DNA from 3 places in the Streptomyces sp. NPDC005791 genome. Region 2 is predicted to be linked to each of the others. Evidence: riboswitches for the same ligand, from Rfam matches in the RefSeq annotation. Region 2 holds a riboswitch; each other region holds the start of a gene.

What was found. Region 2 has a riboswitch for cyclic di-AMP ahead of ACFYSH_RS27845 (C40 family peptidase). Riboswitches for the same ligand answer to the same signal wherever they lie in the genome.
Region 1: linked by a shared signal. The riboswitch ahead of ACFYSH_RS17525 (M23 family metallopeptidase) and the one ahead of ACFYSH_RS27845 (C40 family peptidase) in region 2 are both predicted to bind cyclic di-AMP.
Region 3: linked by a shared signal. The riboswitch ahead of ACFYSH_RS09545 (M23 family metallopeptidase) and the one ahead of ACFYSH_RS27845 (C40 family peptidase) in region 2 are both predicted to bind cyclic di-AMP.

What each region holds. Positions count from the first base shown of each region.
Region 1 is NZ_JBIAIP010000008.1:98,742-103,413, reverse strand. Features, by position in the region: gene ACFYSH_RS17530 (GntR family transcriptional regulator) at 1-427, opposite strand, end outside; gene ACFYSH_RS17525 (M23 family metallopeptidase) at 651-1,451, opposite strand; cyclic di-AMP (ydaO/yuaA leader) riboswitch at 1,464-1,633, opposite strand; gene ACFYSH_RS17520 (pitrilysin family protein) at 1,825-3,207, opposite strand; gene ACFYSH_RS17515 (pitrilysin family protein) at 3,234-4,586, opposite strand.
Region 2 is NZ_JBIAIP010000016.1:111,413-116,084, forward strand. Features, by position in the region: gene ACFYSH_RS27825 (helix-turn-helix transcriptional regulator) at 1-476, opposite strand, end outside; gene ACFYSH_RS27830 (ATP-binding protein) at 707-1,138, shown strand; gene ACFYSH_RS27835 (LysR family transcriptional regulator) at 1,180-2,094, opposite strand; gene ACFYSH_RS27840 (LysE family translocator) at 2,167-2,802, shown strand; gene ACFYSH_RS27845 (C40 family peptidase) at 2,821-3,291, opposite strand; cyclic di-AMP (ydaO/yuaA leader) riboswitch at 3,295-3,491, opposite strand; gene ACFYSH_RS27850 (hypothetical protein) at 3,833-4,141, opposite strand; gene ACFYSH_RS27855 (ATP-dependent Clp protease proteolytic subunit) at 4,149-4,672, opposite strand, start outside.
Region 3 is NZ_JBIAIP010000004.1:14,774-19,445, reverse strand. Features, by position in the region: tRNA gene ACFYSH_RS09555 (tRNA-Met) at 416-489, shown strand; gene ACFYSH_RS09550 (PP2C family protein-serine/threonine phosphatase) at 766-1,923, shown strand; cyclic di-AMP (ydaO/yuaA leader) riboswitch at 2,156-2,308, shown strand; gene ACFYSH_RS09545 (M23 family metallopeptidase) at 2,320-3,360, shown strand; gene ACFYSH_RS09540 (PrsW family intramembrane metalloprotease) at 3,492-4,672, opposite strand, start outside.

The sequences.
Region 1 (4,672 bases), on a different contig from region 2:
GCGCGGGGCTGCCCGATGCCTGCGCCAGCGTCTCGTGGAACCAGCCGCCCAGGGAGCGCAGATCCTCTCCCTCGGCCCTGCGCACCCGTTCCTGCCCCAGCCTGACCAGGCCGCGGAGCACCTTGAGGTGCGCCTCGGTGCGACGTTGCGCCGCGCGGGCGGCTCCGAGGGGTTCCAGGAGCATCCTGATCTCCAGAAGATCTGCGGCCTCCTGCTCCGTGGGTTCGGCGACACAGGCACCGGCGTGCCGACGGGTGACGACGAACCCCTCGGACTCCAGGGTGCGCAGCGCCTCGCGTACGGGGACGCGGGAGACGCCGTAGCGGCGCGCGAGCACTTCTTCGGTGAGGCGGCTGCCGCGTTCGAAGACACCGGAGACGATGTCGTCACGGATTGCCGTGCATACCGAATGCGCTGGGATGCGCATGTCCGAACCTCCGCCTTAATCCCCGCGGAACGCGGCCGATCGACGCCTGTTCGGTGACTCTATTGCAACCGGCGGGAATTTCCGATGGCGGGGTGGAATCCATGGATATCTTTTGGCCAGGGAACACTTCCGCAGGGCTTCTGCGGACCTTGTCCGGGCACATGACGAAGGGCCCCGGCGGATGCCGGGGCCCTTCGTCGGAGCGCTGTCGCGCGGCGTGGGGTCAGACCTGGACGCCATGGGCGCGGAGGTAGGCGACGGGGTCCATGTCCGAGCCGTACTCGGGGGTGGTGCGGGCCTCGAAGTGCAGGTGCGGCCCGGTGGAGTTGCCGGTCGAGCCGGAGATGCCGATCTGCTCACCCGAACCGACGCTCTGGCCGACGGACACACCGATCGAGGAGAGGTGGCCGTACTGGGTGTACGTGCCGTCGTTCATGCGGAGCACGATGTTGTTGCCGTACGCGCCACCCCAGCCCGCCTCGACGACCGTACCGGCGCCGACGGCGACCACGGAGGTGCCGGACGCCGCCTGGAAGTCCACACCGGAGTGGCTGCCGGAGGACCAGAGCGCGCCACCGGACTTGTAGCCGGTGGTCACGTGCGAGCCCGCGACCGGGAGATGGAAGGAGTTCAGACGGGCACGCTCGGCGGCCCGTGCGGCACGCGCCTCGGCCTCGCGCGCCTCCGCGGCGCGGGCCTCGGCCTTGCGCTTCGCCTCAGCCTTCGCCTTGGCCTTCGCCTTGGCCTTCGCCTCCGCTTCGGCCTTGACCTCGGCGGCTATGTCGGCCTGGTGCTGCTGGGCCTTCGCCTGGGCACCGATCTGGGCGGCGAGGGTGGTGTCGAGGGCGACGGTCTGGGTCAGACCGGTGGCGGTGACGGCCTCGGAGTCCGCGGCGAGAGCCGGGGAGGCGGTGGTACCGATGACTCCGGCTGTGGCCAGGGCCGCGATACCGGCGACCTCGGCGCTCTTGCGCGTCAGGCGGCTCGGGGCACGGTGCTTCCCGGTGGCACGGATGAACGCCATGGAGGGGCTGGTCCTTTCCTTCCTTCTCGCCTACCGGGTTAGCTGACGGGTTCGGAGCAGGAAGGTCTCCTACGGGCCCCTGAGCCTCCGACGAGGCACAGGAATCCGATTCACCCCAGGGACTTATGTGGGTCCCCGGCTCCCCAGGCTCGCGCCTGACGGGGACTCGGCGATGGCTGTCCGGCGCCGCGGACGCGGCAGTCGTCTGGCGGACAGCCGAGCCGACGCTAGAGCGGTCCACTTTCCCCCGCCAAACGGAAAGGGCCTTTTGTCGCACATCCCACAGGTCGAACGCGGAGCATTCCCACGAAACGGACAAATGGCAAAACCCCGGCGAGTTCATACTCGCCGGGGTCCGTCATGTCCCGTTCCGTCAGCTGGTGACGACCGAGACCTCGCCGATACCGAGCGCCTTCACGGGCTCCGCGATCTGTGCGGCGTCCCCGACCAGAACCGTGACCAGCCGGTCGACCGGGAACGCGTTGACCACGGCGGCAGTCGCCTCGACCGTGCCGGTCGAGGCCAGGCGGGCGTACAGCTCGGCCTGGTAGTCGTCCGGAAGGTGCTGCTCCACCTGGTCGGCGAGAGTGCCCGCCACGGAGGCCGCGGTCTCGTACTTCAGCGGGGCCACACCCACGAGATTCTGCACGGCGGTCTCGCGCTCGGCATCGGTGAGCCCCTCGGCCGCCAGGGTGCGCAGAACCTTCCACAGGTCGTCGAGCGCCGGACCGGTGGATTCCGTGTCGACGGATCCGCTGATGGCGAGCATCGCGGCGCCGGTCGCCCCGGAGGCGGAACCGGGCGCCGTCGAACGCAGCACCTGCCCGAAGGCCCGGACGCCGTAGGTGTAGCCCTTCTCCTCGCGCAGCACGCGGTCCAGCCGCGAGGTGAGGGTGCCGCCCAGGCAGTACGTGCCGAGGACCTGGGCGGGCCACACGCTGTCGTGCCGGTCCGCTCCGATCCGGCCGATCAGCAGCTGGGTCTGCACGGCTCCCGGGCGGTCCACGATGACCACACGGCCGGTGTCGTCCGCGGTGATCGGGGGCACCGGCCGGGCTTGGCCGGCGTTGCCCGACCAGTCCCCGACGGTGTCGGACAGCAACGCGTCGAGGTCCACCTCGGTGAGGTCACCGACGACTACGGCCGTCGCGGTGGAGGGGCGGACATGGGCGTCGTAGAAGGCGCGTACGGCGGCGGCATCGATCCGCCGGACCGTCTCCTCGGTGCCCTGGCGCGGACGCGACATCCGCGCCGTGGCGGGGAAGAGCTCCTTGGAGAGCTGCTTGGCGGCCCGCCGTGCCGGGTTGGCCTGCTCGTGCGGGATCTCGTCGAGGCGGTTGACCACCAGACGCTCGATCTCGCTCTCCGCGAAGGCCGGGGCCCTCAGGGCCTCGGCGACCAGGCCGAGGGCCTTGGCCAGCCGGGAGACCGGGACCTCCAGGGAGACACGGAGACCCGGGTGGTCCGCGTGTGCGTCCAGCGTGGCGCCGCACCGCTCCAGCTCGGCGGCGAATTCCTCCGCCGAACGCTTGTCCGTGCCCTCGGACAGGGCGCGCGCCATGATCGTGGCCACACCGTCCAGGCCCTCGGGTTCGGCGTCCAGCGGGGCGTCGAGGAAGATCTCCACGGCGACGACCTGCTGGCCGGGGCGGTGGCAGCGCAGCACGGTCAGCCCGTTGGGCAGGGCGCCGCGTTCGGGCGCGGGAAAGGCCCAGGGCCTGGCCTCGCCGGCGGTCGGCTGCGGGTGGTACTCCATCGTCACTCCAGTCACGGCGGCGTCGGTCACTTGTCGGCCCCCTCGTGCGCTTCGGCACCGTCCGTCTCGTCGGCCGGTTCGACCGGTTCGTAGACCAGGACCGCACGGTTGTCGGGGCGCAGGTGCGCCCGGGCGGCGGCCTTGACCTCGTCGGCCGTCACGTCGAGCACCCGGCCCACCGCGGTCAGGGCGAGCTGCGGGTCACCGAACAGGACGGCGTACCGGCACAGTTCGTCGGCACGGCCGGCGACCGTGCCGAGCCGGTCCAGCCACTCGCGCTCCAACTGCGCCTGGGCGCGTTCCATTTCCTCCGGCGTGGGGCCTTCCTCGGCGAACCGGGCCAGCTCCTCGTCGACGGCCTCCTCGATCAACGGCACCTCGACGCCACCGGACGTCTTGACGTCCAGCCAGCCCAGCGAGGGCGCGCCCGCCAGCCTGAGCAGCCCGAAGCCCGCGGCGACGGCCGTACGGTCGCGGCGGACCAGCCGGTTGTGCAGGCGGGACGACTCGCCGCCGCCGAGCACGGTCAGCGCGAGGTCCGCGGCGTCGCACTCGCGTGTGCCGTCGTGCGGCAGCCGGTAGGCGGCCATCAGCGCACGCGCGGGGACCTCCTCCTGGACCACTTCACGCAGCTGTTCGCCGATGACGGCGGGCAGCGAGCCGTCGCGCGGGGGCTGCTTGCCGTCGTGGGAGGGGATGGAGCCGAAGTACTTCTCGACCCAGGCGAGCGTCTGCTCCGGGTCGATGTCGCCGACCACCGAGAGCACCGCGTTGTTCGGCGCGTAGTACGTCCGGAAGAACGTCTGCGCGTCCTCCAGGGTCGCCGCGTCCAGGTCGGCCATCGAGCCGATCGGCGTGTGGTGGTACGGGTGGCCCTCCGGGTAGGCGAGGGCGGTCAGTTTCTCGAAGGCGGTGCCGTACGGGACGTTGTCGTAGCGCTGGCGGCGCTCGTTCTTCACGACGTCCCGCTGGTTCTCCATGGACTCCTCGTCGAGCGCGGCGAGCAGTGAGCCCATCCGGTCGGCCTCGAGCCACAGGGCCAGCTCCAGCTGGTGCGTGGGCATCGTCTCGAAGTAGTTGGTGCGCTCGAAGCTGGTCGTGCCGTTCAGGGAGCCGCCGGCCCCTTGCACCAGCTCGAAGTGCCCGTTCCCCTTGACCTGGCCCGAGCCCTGGAACATCAGGTGCTCGAAAAGGTGAGCCAGGCCCGTGCGTCCCTCGACCTCGTGCCGGGAGCCGACGTCGTACCAGAGGCAGACCGCGGCGACGGGGGTCAGATGGTCCTCGGAGAGCACCACGCGCAGGCCGTTGGCCAGGCGGTGCTCGGTCGCCGTCAAGCCGCCGGAACCGGCCTGGGCTGTGGCCGTGTGACCCATGGGCATGTACGTCCCTTCGATCGGTACAGGATTTCCTGCCGGACCTGCCACTCTAGGCAAGCGCACGGGCACCTGGCGAAGTTCCCGCCGGG
Region 2 (4,672 bases):
CCCTGCCTGGCGAGCCTGACCTCCACCAGGGAATCGAGCTGTGCGACCGGCAGCCCGTCGAGTGAGGTGCGGGTCACCGCTCGCGCGTAGTCGGCGGTCTGCAGCAGCCCGGGAACGACCGAGGTCTCCAGCGTGCGGGCGGCATCGGCCTGGGACTCCAGGCTGATGAAGTCGCGGTACTGCGGCGGGATGAGCCCGCGATAGGCGTGCCACCACCCGCTTCCGCCGCCGCCGGCCGAACCGGCGAGATTCTGCAGCAGCGCGCACAACTGCGGGTCGTCCACGCCGTAGGCGTCCAGCAGCCGGGTCACGTCACCCGGCGTCACTCCGCTCGCCCCGGTCTCGATCCGGCTCACCTTCGACTGATGCCAGCCCAACATCCCGGCGGCGTCCCGGCTCGTGAGTCCCGAGGAGTGACGCAGACCGCGCAGCTCCTCACCGAGCTTGCGACGGCGCACCACAGGGCCGTTCCGCACGGCGCCCACCTTCCGTTGTACGAGGAGCCGCCCCGGCGGGCACGGCTCGGGAGGGGCCAGTGTTGCGCCCGTACGCGGCCCGCGGAGCAGAGTTCACCGGAATGAGCGACAGATATATGCATATCTTGGCCGATCGCCGTCAGTAAGGCCGACATCGGTGGCAGTCTGGCGCGAAGCACAATCCAGGGCTGGCCGTGGGCCGGTCAGGGCGGGAAAGGGACGGCGTCGCCATGGCAGACCATCAGGAAGCAACTGTCACTCTGCCGAGCGATCCGGCCTCGGTCTCCACGGCCCGGACATTTGTGGCCCAGGTGCTCGCGGCATGGGGACTGAGGCAGGACGACGACGCCGCCGACACCATCCGGCTGATCGTCTCGGAACTCGCCACCAATGCCGTCCAGCACACCTTGGGGCAGTCACCCACCTTCACCGTGGACCTCAGACTCGACCGGGACGTGGAGTTCTATCTCGGTGTGACGGACAGCCACCCCCGCCGTCCCCAGCGGCTGCCCGCGGCGGTGCGCCAGGACAACGGACGCGGAATGTTGATCATCCGGGCCCTCACGAAGGAGCACGGCGGCCGGCTCGCAGTCAGCCCCACCCCGGACGGGGGCAAGACCGTGTCGATCGCTCTTCCCTGGCCGGTCCCCGCGCGGAGCTGACGCCGTCGGCCGGCGCACCGCGCGTGGGGCCGCGACCGTCCTCACCCGGTGGAAGCCCGGCCGAAGCCGCTGCGCAGGAGAGCCATCAGCGTCGTCGCCGCCGCGGTGTTCCGCTCCCCCCGGTGCACCACGGAGATCGTCCGCCGGAAAGCGGCGGGTTCCAGACGGCGGACGGCGAGCGGCGTCGGGGACATCGCGGCCACCATCTCCGGCACCACCGCCACGCCGATGCCCGCACTGACCAGGGCGCACACCAGGGCGTAGCCGGGCGACTCGCACACCACGGCGGGGGTGGCTCCCGCCTCGGCCAGCGCACGCTCGACCCCACGCCGCGGTGGATGATCAGGAGCGCTGCTGATCAGCGGACGGCCCGCCAGTTCGGCCACAGGCAGCGGGCCGCTGCCCTCGGACAGCACCTGCCCGAGAGCGGTGACCAGCACCAGCTCCTCGACGAGCAGCGGCTCGGCGGAGACCCCCGCCGGCAGCGGCCCGGCGGCCGCGGGTTCGTACGCATGGGTGAGCGCCAGGTCCACATCACCCGCTGCCACGGCGGCGACCCCGGCGGGCGGCTCGTAGTCCGTGACGGCCAGCTCCACATCGGGGTGGGAGCGCCGGAACGCGGTGAGAACCGGCGGCAGCAGATGGATCCCGGCCGTCACGAACGTGCCGACCCTCAACCGGCCGCCCGACAGCCCTGCGAGCCGTGCCAGCTCGTGCCGTGCCTGGTCCATCTCGTCCAGCACACGCCGGGCCCGCCCCGCCAGCAGCTCACCGGCGGCCGTCAGCCGCGCCCCGCGGTGGTGACGGACGAGGAGGGCGGCTCCGGCCTCCCGCTCGAGCTTCGCCAGCTGCTGCGAGAGCGCGGGCGCGGTGTAACCCAGTCGTGCGGCTGCCCGTGTGATCGAGCCGGCCTCGGCCACAGCCACCAGCGCGGCCAGCCGCGTGGGGTCGTACATTAAGCGTTCCTTTTGCCAGGCCCAGAAGATTGCAAGTACACGTTAAAGGGCCGACGGGGTCAGGGTGGACCCATGGACGCACAACTGATCGCTTTCGTCGCCGTCGCCGCGGGAATGGTGGCGCTTCCCGGCGCAGACTTCACCGTGGTCGTACGCAACGCCCTCGCATCCCGGCGGTCCGGGCTGGCCACCGCGGTGGGGGTCGCCGGAGGGCTCGTGGTGCACACCGCCCTGGCGGTCGCCGGCCTCGCCGCCGTGCTCGTGACGATGCCCGTGCTGTTGCGCACCGTCCAGCTGCTCGGCGGCGCGTACGTCCTCTACCTCGGGCTCAGCGGCCTGTACGCGATGAGGCGACGGGCCACCGCAGGAGGGGCTGACGAGGAGGAGGGCGGGGCGTCCACGGGGCTCGGACGTTCGCTGCGCCAGGGCTTCCTCACCAACGCCCTCAATCCGAAGGCGCCCGTGCTCTTCCTGAGCCTGCTGCCCCAGTTCGTCCCGGCCGGCCAACCGCCGCTGCCGAGGACACTGCTGCTGGCGTCGGTGGTCGTCCTGCTCGCCCTCGTCTGGTTTCCGGCCGTGGCCCTGCTGGTGGACCGCCTGGGCCGGTGGCTGCGCCGGCCGCGTACCGCCCGTGCGATCGAGGGCGGCAGCGGCGCGGCGCTCACCGCGCTGGGACTCGTGCTGGTCACCGGTCCTCTGCTGCACTGAACCGGGCGACGAAGGCCGTCAGCGCACCCTCCCGTACCAGACGTTGCCGGACCAGATCTTCTCCAGCCGGACCACGGCGCCGGTCTTCGGCGAGTGCCAGATCTTCCCGCTGCCGGCGTAGATGCCGACGTGGTAGACGCTGCGGCCCGCGTGGAAGAAGACGAGGTCGCCGCGCTGCCGCTGCGACCTGGAGATATGGCGGGTCTTGTTGTACTGCTGCTGAGCCGTGCGGGGAAGTTTCCTGCCGACCTTCTTGAACGCGTAGAGCGTGAGCCCGGAGCAGTCGAACCGATGGGGGCCCGCGGCGCCCCAGCTGTAAGGGGCGCCCTTCTTCGAGGCCGCGATCTTGAGGGCTTTCGTCGAGTGGGCGGCGGCCTCGGCGTCGTTCACGAAACCGGGGGCCAACATGGTGGTCCCTACGGCGAGTGTCAGGACCGAGGCCGTGCCGGCCCGGGCGAACAGAGAGCGGACATGAACCTGCGCAGTCATGCGCAACCCTTCGTCAGCCGCCTGTGAAGGATGACCTGTCGGGTTCGGGCTGGCGAAGTTGCCCGGCCGCGCGAAGCGGCTTCACCCCGAGGGCTGTCCGGAAATCCGGACGGCCCGTTGTGCTCGGGTCCTCCACTCCTGCCGATCCATTCCTGTCGACCAGGCATCCGGACAGCGGCAGGACTCGGCGTCCGCCCGGACCGCCCCGCCGCGGTGGCGGGGGCTTGTCGTCCCAGGGATCTTTACTCACGCCGTGCCGGATTTCCTCGCTGAAGCAGGCATATGTGAGAGTCCTCACGACTGATCCGATCGGGTGGACGCGGTCGGCCCGGGGCCGCGGCGGCTGCACCGGACCAGCCGTGTACCAGGGGCGGAACGATGTATTCCGTTCAGTGTCCGTGCTCGGTGCGCAAGTTGGGCTGTCCCTCGGTAGGGGGACCTCCTACGCCGATCGAGCGAGGAAAACTCATCGACCTGCCGGGCGTGTCGTGAAAGGGCGTCGGAAACCCCACCGGGAACCCGAGTCGGGCGGCGAAAGCGCTCAACTCGACGGCGCGGGAGGCACGGCGACCCGCCCGGCGCGACGCTCGCCGTCCAGCAGTCGCAGAGCCCTGGCCAGGGTGTCCGCGTGGATCTGTGACTCCCCTCGCTCGTGCATCGATACCAGTGCGTCGCGGAGGGAGACGGCCCGGGACGCGAGGGCCTGAGCCGCCCGGAGCGCTCCGTACGTGTCGGTGCCCCGGGCGGGGTTGATGCGGCCGAGCTGGTCGAGCGCCGCCAGGTAGCAGTCGATGAAGTCGGCCTCGGCGCGGGTCAGTGCGGGCAGTGGTGGGAACTGGGGTGAGGGCATGGGGCGTTCACCTCGCGGGACGCGGTGGATGGGACGGCGTGCGGTTCTCCGTGACGTGGTCCACCAGCCCGAACGCCAGAGCGGCTGGGGCGTCGAGGACGGTGTCCCGTTCGATGGCTGCGCTGATCTCCCGCGTGGAGCGCCCCGTGTGGCGGGCCAGCATGGCCGTGAGCAGCTCGCGCTCGCGCTGCAACTCACAGGCCCGGATCTCGAGATCGGAGGGCTGGCCCTGCACCGGCTCGCCCAGAGCGGGTTGCTGAATGACTACCCGGGCGCCCGGCAGGGCATGTCGGCGTCCGGGTGCGCCGGCCGCGAGCAACACCGCGGCGCCGGCGCCCGCCTGGCCGAGGCAGAAGGTCTCCACCTCGCAGGCGAGGAAGTGCATGGTGTCGTAGACCGCCGTCATGGCGCCGAAGGAGCCCCCGGGCGAGTTGATGTAGAGCGACAGAGGCCGGTCGGGGTCCGCGTGCTCCAGGTACATGAACTGCGCGATCAGGTCGGTCGCGGCCGTGTCGTCGACGGGCGTGCCGA
Region 3 (4,672 bases), on a different contig from region 2:
CTGCCACCGTCGCATCGGGTGAGGCTGCTGGAGCGGCACGGGCACCCGGAGATGCCGCGCAGACGGGACCGAACACCGAAAGGCTTGTGATCCCAGCCTCCCGCCGCTCCGGATGCCGCGCAATCGCGGGCGCCCGGCCCGGTGGGGTCATCCCAGCGGTGCGGCCGGGACGTCCGCCCGGAGGCGCGGCGGCGGGCTCCGTCGTGCCCCTGCGCAGACGCACCACGAGCAGGATCGGAGGGTGCGCGAACACCCCTGGGCGCGTCACTGTGCCGGGCAACTCCCTGGCACACGCCCCTTGTTGTCGCATCGAGTCGGGCCGGGAGGTTCCCCGGCCGGGAGGGGGCGGAGAGGGGCGGGCGCCGTAAGTGGTCGGAGCACCCTCCTGGATGCCGTAGAGTTGCAATCACAACGGCGCGGGGTGGAGCAGCTCGGTAGCTCGCTGGGCTCATAACCCAGAGGTCGCAGGTTCAAATCCTGTCCCCGCTACTGAAGACAGTGGCCCGGATCCTTTCGAGGATCCGGGCCACTGTCATATGCCGGGAAGGAACTACCATCGGTACGGAGACGGAACAGCCGTCTTCGTACGGGATGCACAGACGATCCACGCGCAGCACCGGCTCTCCGGCTGACCCCCGGTGGGTGGCGCTCCGGCGCACTCCTCCCTTTGGCCGATGACGAGTCGCCGCTCGGCGCGGCTCCGATCAGCCTGGACGGGGCGCGGTACCGTCCGCAGCCGTGGGTGGACCGGGCAGGAGTGCACAGGTGGGGAAGCGGGACGGACGGCGAGGGGGCGCTGTGGGGAACGCTCGTTCCCGGCGGTTCGTGCGCGCGCTGCCCGCCCTGATGATCTGCGCCGGGTTGGTCTTCGACCTCGTGACGCCGCCCGCGGTCACGGCCGTCCCGTTCTTCGCGGCCGCCCCGCTGATCGCCGCGCCGTTCTTCTCGCCGGCCGGGACGGTGCGGGTGGGAGTGGTCTCGATCCTCGTCGTGCTCGCCATCCGGGTCTCGGACGGCACGCTCGCCGAGGTCGTGCCGGCCACCGATCTGCTGACCCTGTTCACCGTCGCCGCGCTCTCCCTCGTCATCAACCGCGTCGTGCGCCGCGGGAACGAGCAGCTGGCCTCGGCCAGGGTCATCGCGGAGACGGCGATGCGCGCGGTGCTCCCGACGCCCGAGGACCGGATCGGGGGGCTGCTGGTCGCGGCGAGGTACGAGCCTGCGCAGGCGGACGAGTTCGTCGGCGGTGACCTGTACGCCGTCGCGAACACCCCGTACGGGGTGCGCCTGGTCCTCGGGGACGTACGGGGCAAGGGGCTGGACGCCGTGGCGGCGGTGGCCGTCGTGATCGGGGCGTTCCGGGAGGCCGCGGAACAGGAGTTGTCGCTGGAGGGGGTGGTCCAGCGGCTGGAGCGGGCGCTGGCCCGTGAGGGCTCCCGGCGGGGCGGGCTCGACTCCATGGAAGGGTTCGTCACCGCCGTCCTCGCGGAGATCCCGGCCGGTTCGGACACGATGCGGGTCGTCAACCGCGGTCACCCCGAGCCGCTCGTGCTGCACGCGGACGGGGCGCTGGACGTACTGTCGCCGACCGCGCCCGCGATGCCGCTCGGCATGGGGCTGGACGTGTGGCCGGACCGGTCGGACGAGTGGACGCTGCCGGCCGGTGCGATGTTCCTGGCGTTCACCGACGGGCTTTCCGAGGCGCGGGACGCGAACGGTGTCTTCTACGATCCGGCGGCCCGGCTGCGCGGCCGGCTGTTCCCGGGGCCCGAGGAACTGCTGTCCGCGCTCACCGACGACGTACGGCTGCACACCGGCGGCCGGTCGACGGACGACCTGGCGCTCCTGGCGGTGGGACGTCCCGCGCGCGGCCAGCAGGAGCGGCGGACGACCGTGAAGATCGTGCGACGGGACGGTGAATGACCGTCGCGACCGTCGGTAGTCGAAGGACCCCGCTCCGCATAACATTTGACGCACCGTCAGAAAGTGCTGGTCGGTCAAAGGTCACTGAAGTCGCCCGTTTGCGCCCGGTTGGCCCCTGAAAGTCCTGGCCGGAGTGACGAACGATCTGTAGGAACAGCTTGGATTCGGACCCGGGTGTCTATTAACGTTCGATAACGCAGCGCGGTTGTACCTGCCGTCGCAAGAGGCGGCACCGTGCGCAGCGCCGAATTCCGCAAGGGAACCGGGGAACCACCTACATGGGGTGAATCGGACACCTGTGTCTCGTGAGAGACGAAGGGGCCCGTAGGAGACCTTCCTGCTCCGAACCCGTCAGCTAACCCGGTAGGCGAGAAGGAAGGAAAGGAGAGCGCCCACGTGGCGTCCAATCAGCCTGCCCCCGAGGCACCGTCATCCTTCAGGACCGGCAGCCTCGGTGACGAGGACAGGACGTGGGAGGAATGGAACCCCACCGAGGAGTCCATCCGCCCCGTGCGCGGCCGGCATCGCGTAGCCAAGCAGCGCGGTCTCGCCCGTAGCTCCACCGTCCTCGGCGTCGGCGTCATCGCGGCCGTGGGAGCGGGTGGCATGGCCACCGCTCAGAGCAAGCCGCCGGTCTCCATCTCTCTTCCCGATTCCATCGCGGACAATCTCCCCGACGCCAAGTCCCTGCCCGGCGTGGGCGCGTTCATGTCCGACGGCTCCGACTCGGAGCACGAGACGGTCGCCGCGTCCTCCCCGCTCACCACCGCGGGCATCACCGCCGCCGAGGCCCAGCAGGGCACCACCGACGCCGGCGAAGCGCTGCGGGCCCGCATCCTCCAGCAGGCCGAGCAGCAGCAGGCCGGCGCCGACGCCCAGGCCAAGGCCGCTGAGGAGCAGGCGGCGATCGAGGCGGCCACGGTCCAGGCGGCGAAGCAGCAGAGCGATGCCGAGGCCGAGGCAGCCGCGAAGAAGAAGGCGGCGGAGGAAGCTGCGAAGAAGAAGGCGGAGGCCGAGCGCCTCGCCAAGCTCGCCGCGAGCTACGCCGTCCCGACCTCCTCGTACTACATCAGCTCCACCTACGGTCAGGCCGGTTCGATGTGGTCCTCCGGGCACCACACCGGGCTGGACTTCGCGGCTCCGACCGGCACCCCGGTCAAGGCGGTCCACAGCGGCACGGTGAAGTCGGCCGGCTACTCCGGCTCGTACGGCTACCGCACGGTCCTGGAGCTCGACGACGGCACCGAGGTCTGGTACTGCCACCAGTCCTCGATGGATGTGACCGCCGGACAGCGGGTCACCACCGGCGAGACGATCGGCCGCGTCGGCGCGACGGGCAATGTGACCGGCGCGCACCTGCACCTGGAGATCCACACCGCGGACGGCTCGGGCATCGACCCGATGAGCTGGCTGCGCGGCAAGGGCCTCACGATCTGATCCCCTCAGAACCCCGGCGGCCCTGACGACACCCCCCGACGTCAGGGCCGCCGGTCCGTCCGGGGGCCCGGACTCCTCCGGCCTGACCCGGGCGGGCTCCTGGCCTGGACGGCTCCTGACCCGGACGCTTTCTAATCCGGCGGGGCGCGGTGCCTGCCGTTCTCCAGATACGGGTTGTAGCCGCCGTAGTGCCGGTGCGGCGCGGGCAGGTGCTGGGGAGGCGGCCCGCCGTGAGGGAGCTGCCGTGGGAACCCCGGCGGCGCGGGTGGCCGGTGGACGCGCAGCCGGCCCGTCGCGTGGGCCGCGTACGTCAGGGCCGGGCCCGCGATGTCCCGGCGCTGCCAGAGGTGATGCAACAACTCCTGCTCGCGGGCGGCGAAGTCCGGCCCCACGCCGTCATGACGGGCCCTCCGGCGCAGCATGGCCAGCGAGGTCGCGAACGACTCGTACTCCGCCACGGCGCGGGCCGCGGCCCGGCCCCGGGCGCGGTCCGGGTGGCTGTTCCAGTGCCTGGCCATGTCGCGGGCCACGCCCCGCGCCCGCATCGAGGCCAGCGCGAGAGGCTCGGCGGAGGTCAGCCAGCCGGCAGCCGCGTACACCGGTAGCTCGGTGGAGAGCGTGCGCAGCTCCCGCCGGCGTGACCAGATCGCCAGCCAGGTCACCAGGGCGAAGGACGGCACCATGAACGCGCCGTACACCGCGTAGAAGCCGTACGGCCCGAAGGACGACGAGCCGTTCCACAGGGCGTGCATGCCCATGGCGAGGACGAGCCCGAGCAGAGGCAGGACGATCCGGCGGACCCGGTGGCGTGCGCCGCCGAGCGCCGCCATGCCGAAGCCGATGCCGGAGAGCACCGTGAACAAGGGGTGTGCGAAAGGCGACATCACCGCACGGACGAAGAACGTCCCCGCCGTCACGGAGGCGAAGCCCGTGGTCCCCATCTGCTGGTCCTCGCCGAAGGCGTTGCCCAGGTAGAGGATGTTCTCGGTGAAGGCGAAGCCGGTCGCGGTGAAGCCGGCGACCACGATGCCGTCGACGATCCCGCCGAACTGCCGTCTGCGGAAGAGGAAGATCAGCAGGACAGCGACGGCCTTCGCGGTCTCCTCGACGACCGGGGCGACGACCGTGGCCCCGAGGGTGTCGGCGCTCACCGGGTCCGCGGTGGCCGTCGCTATCCACCGGGTCGCGAAGGAGTTGGCGATGATCGCCACGAGCGCTGCGGCGCACGCGCCCCAGGAGAAGGCGAACAACAGATTCCGCCAGGGCCCCGGTTCGACCCGGTCGAGCCAGCGGAACGCCGCCATCAGCAGCG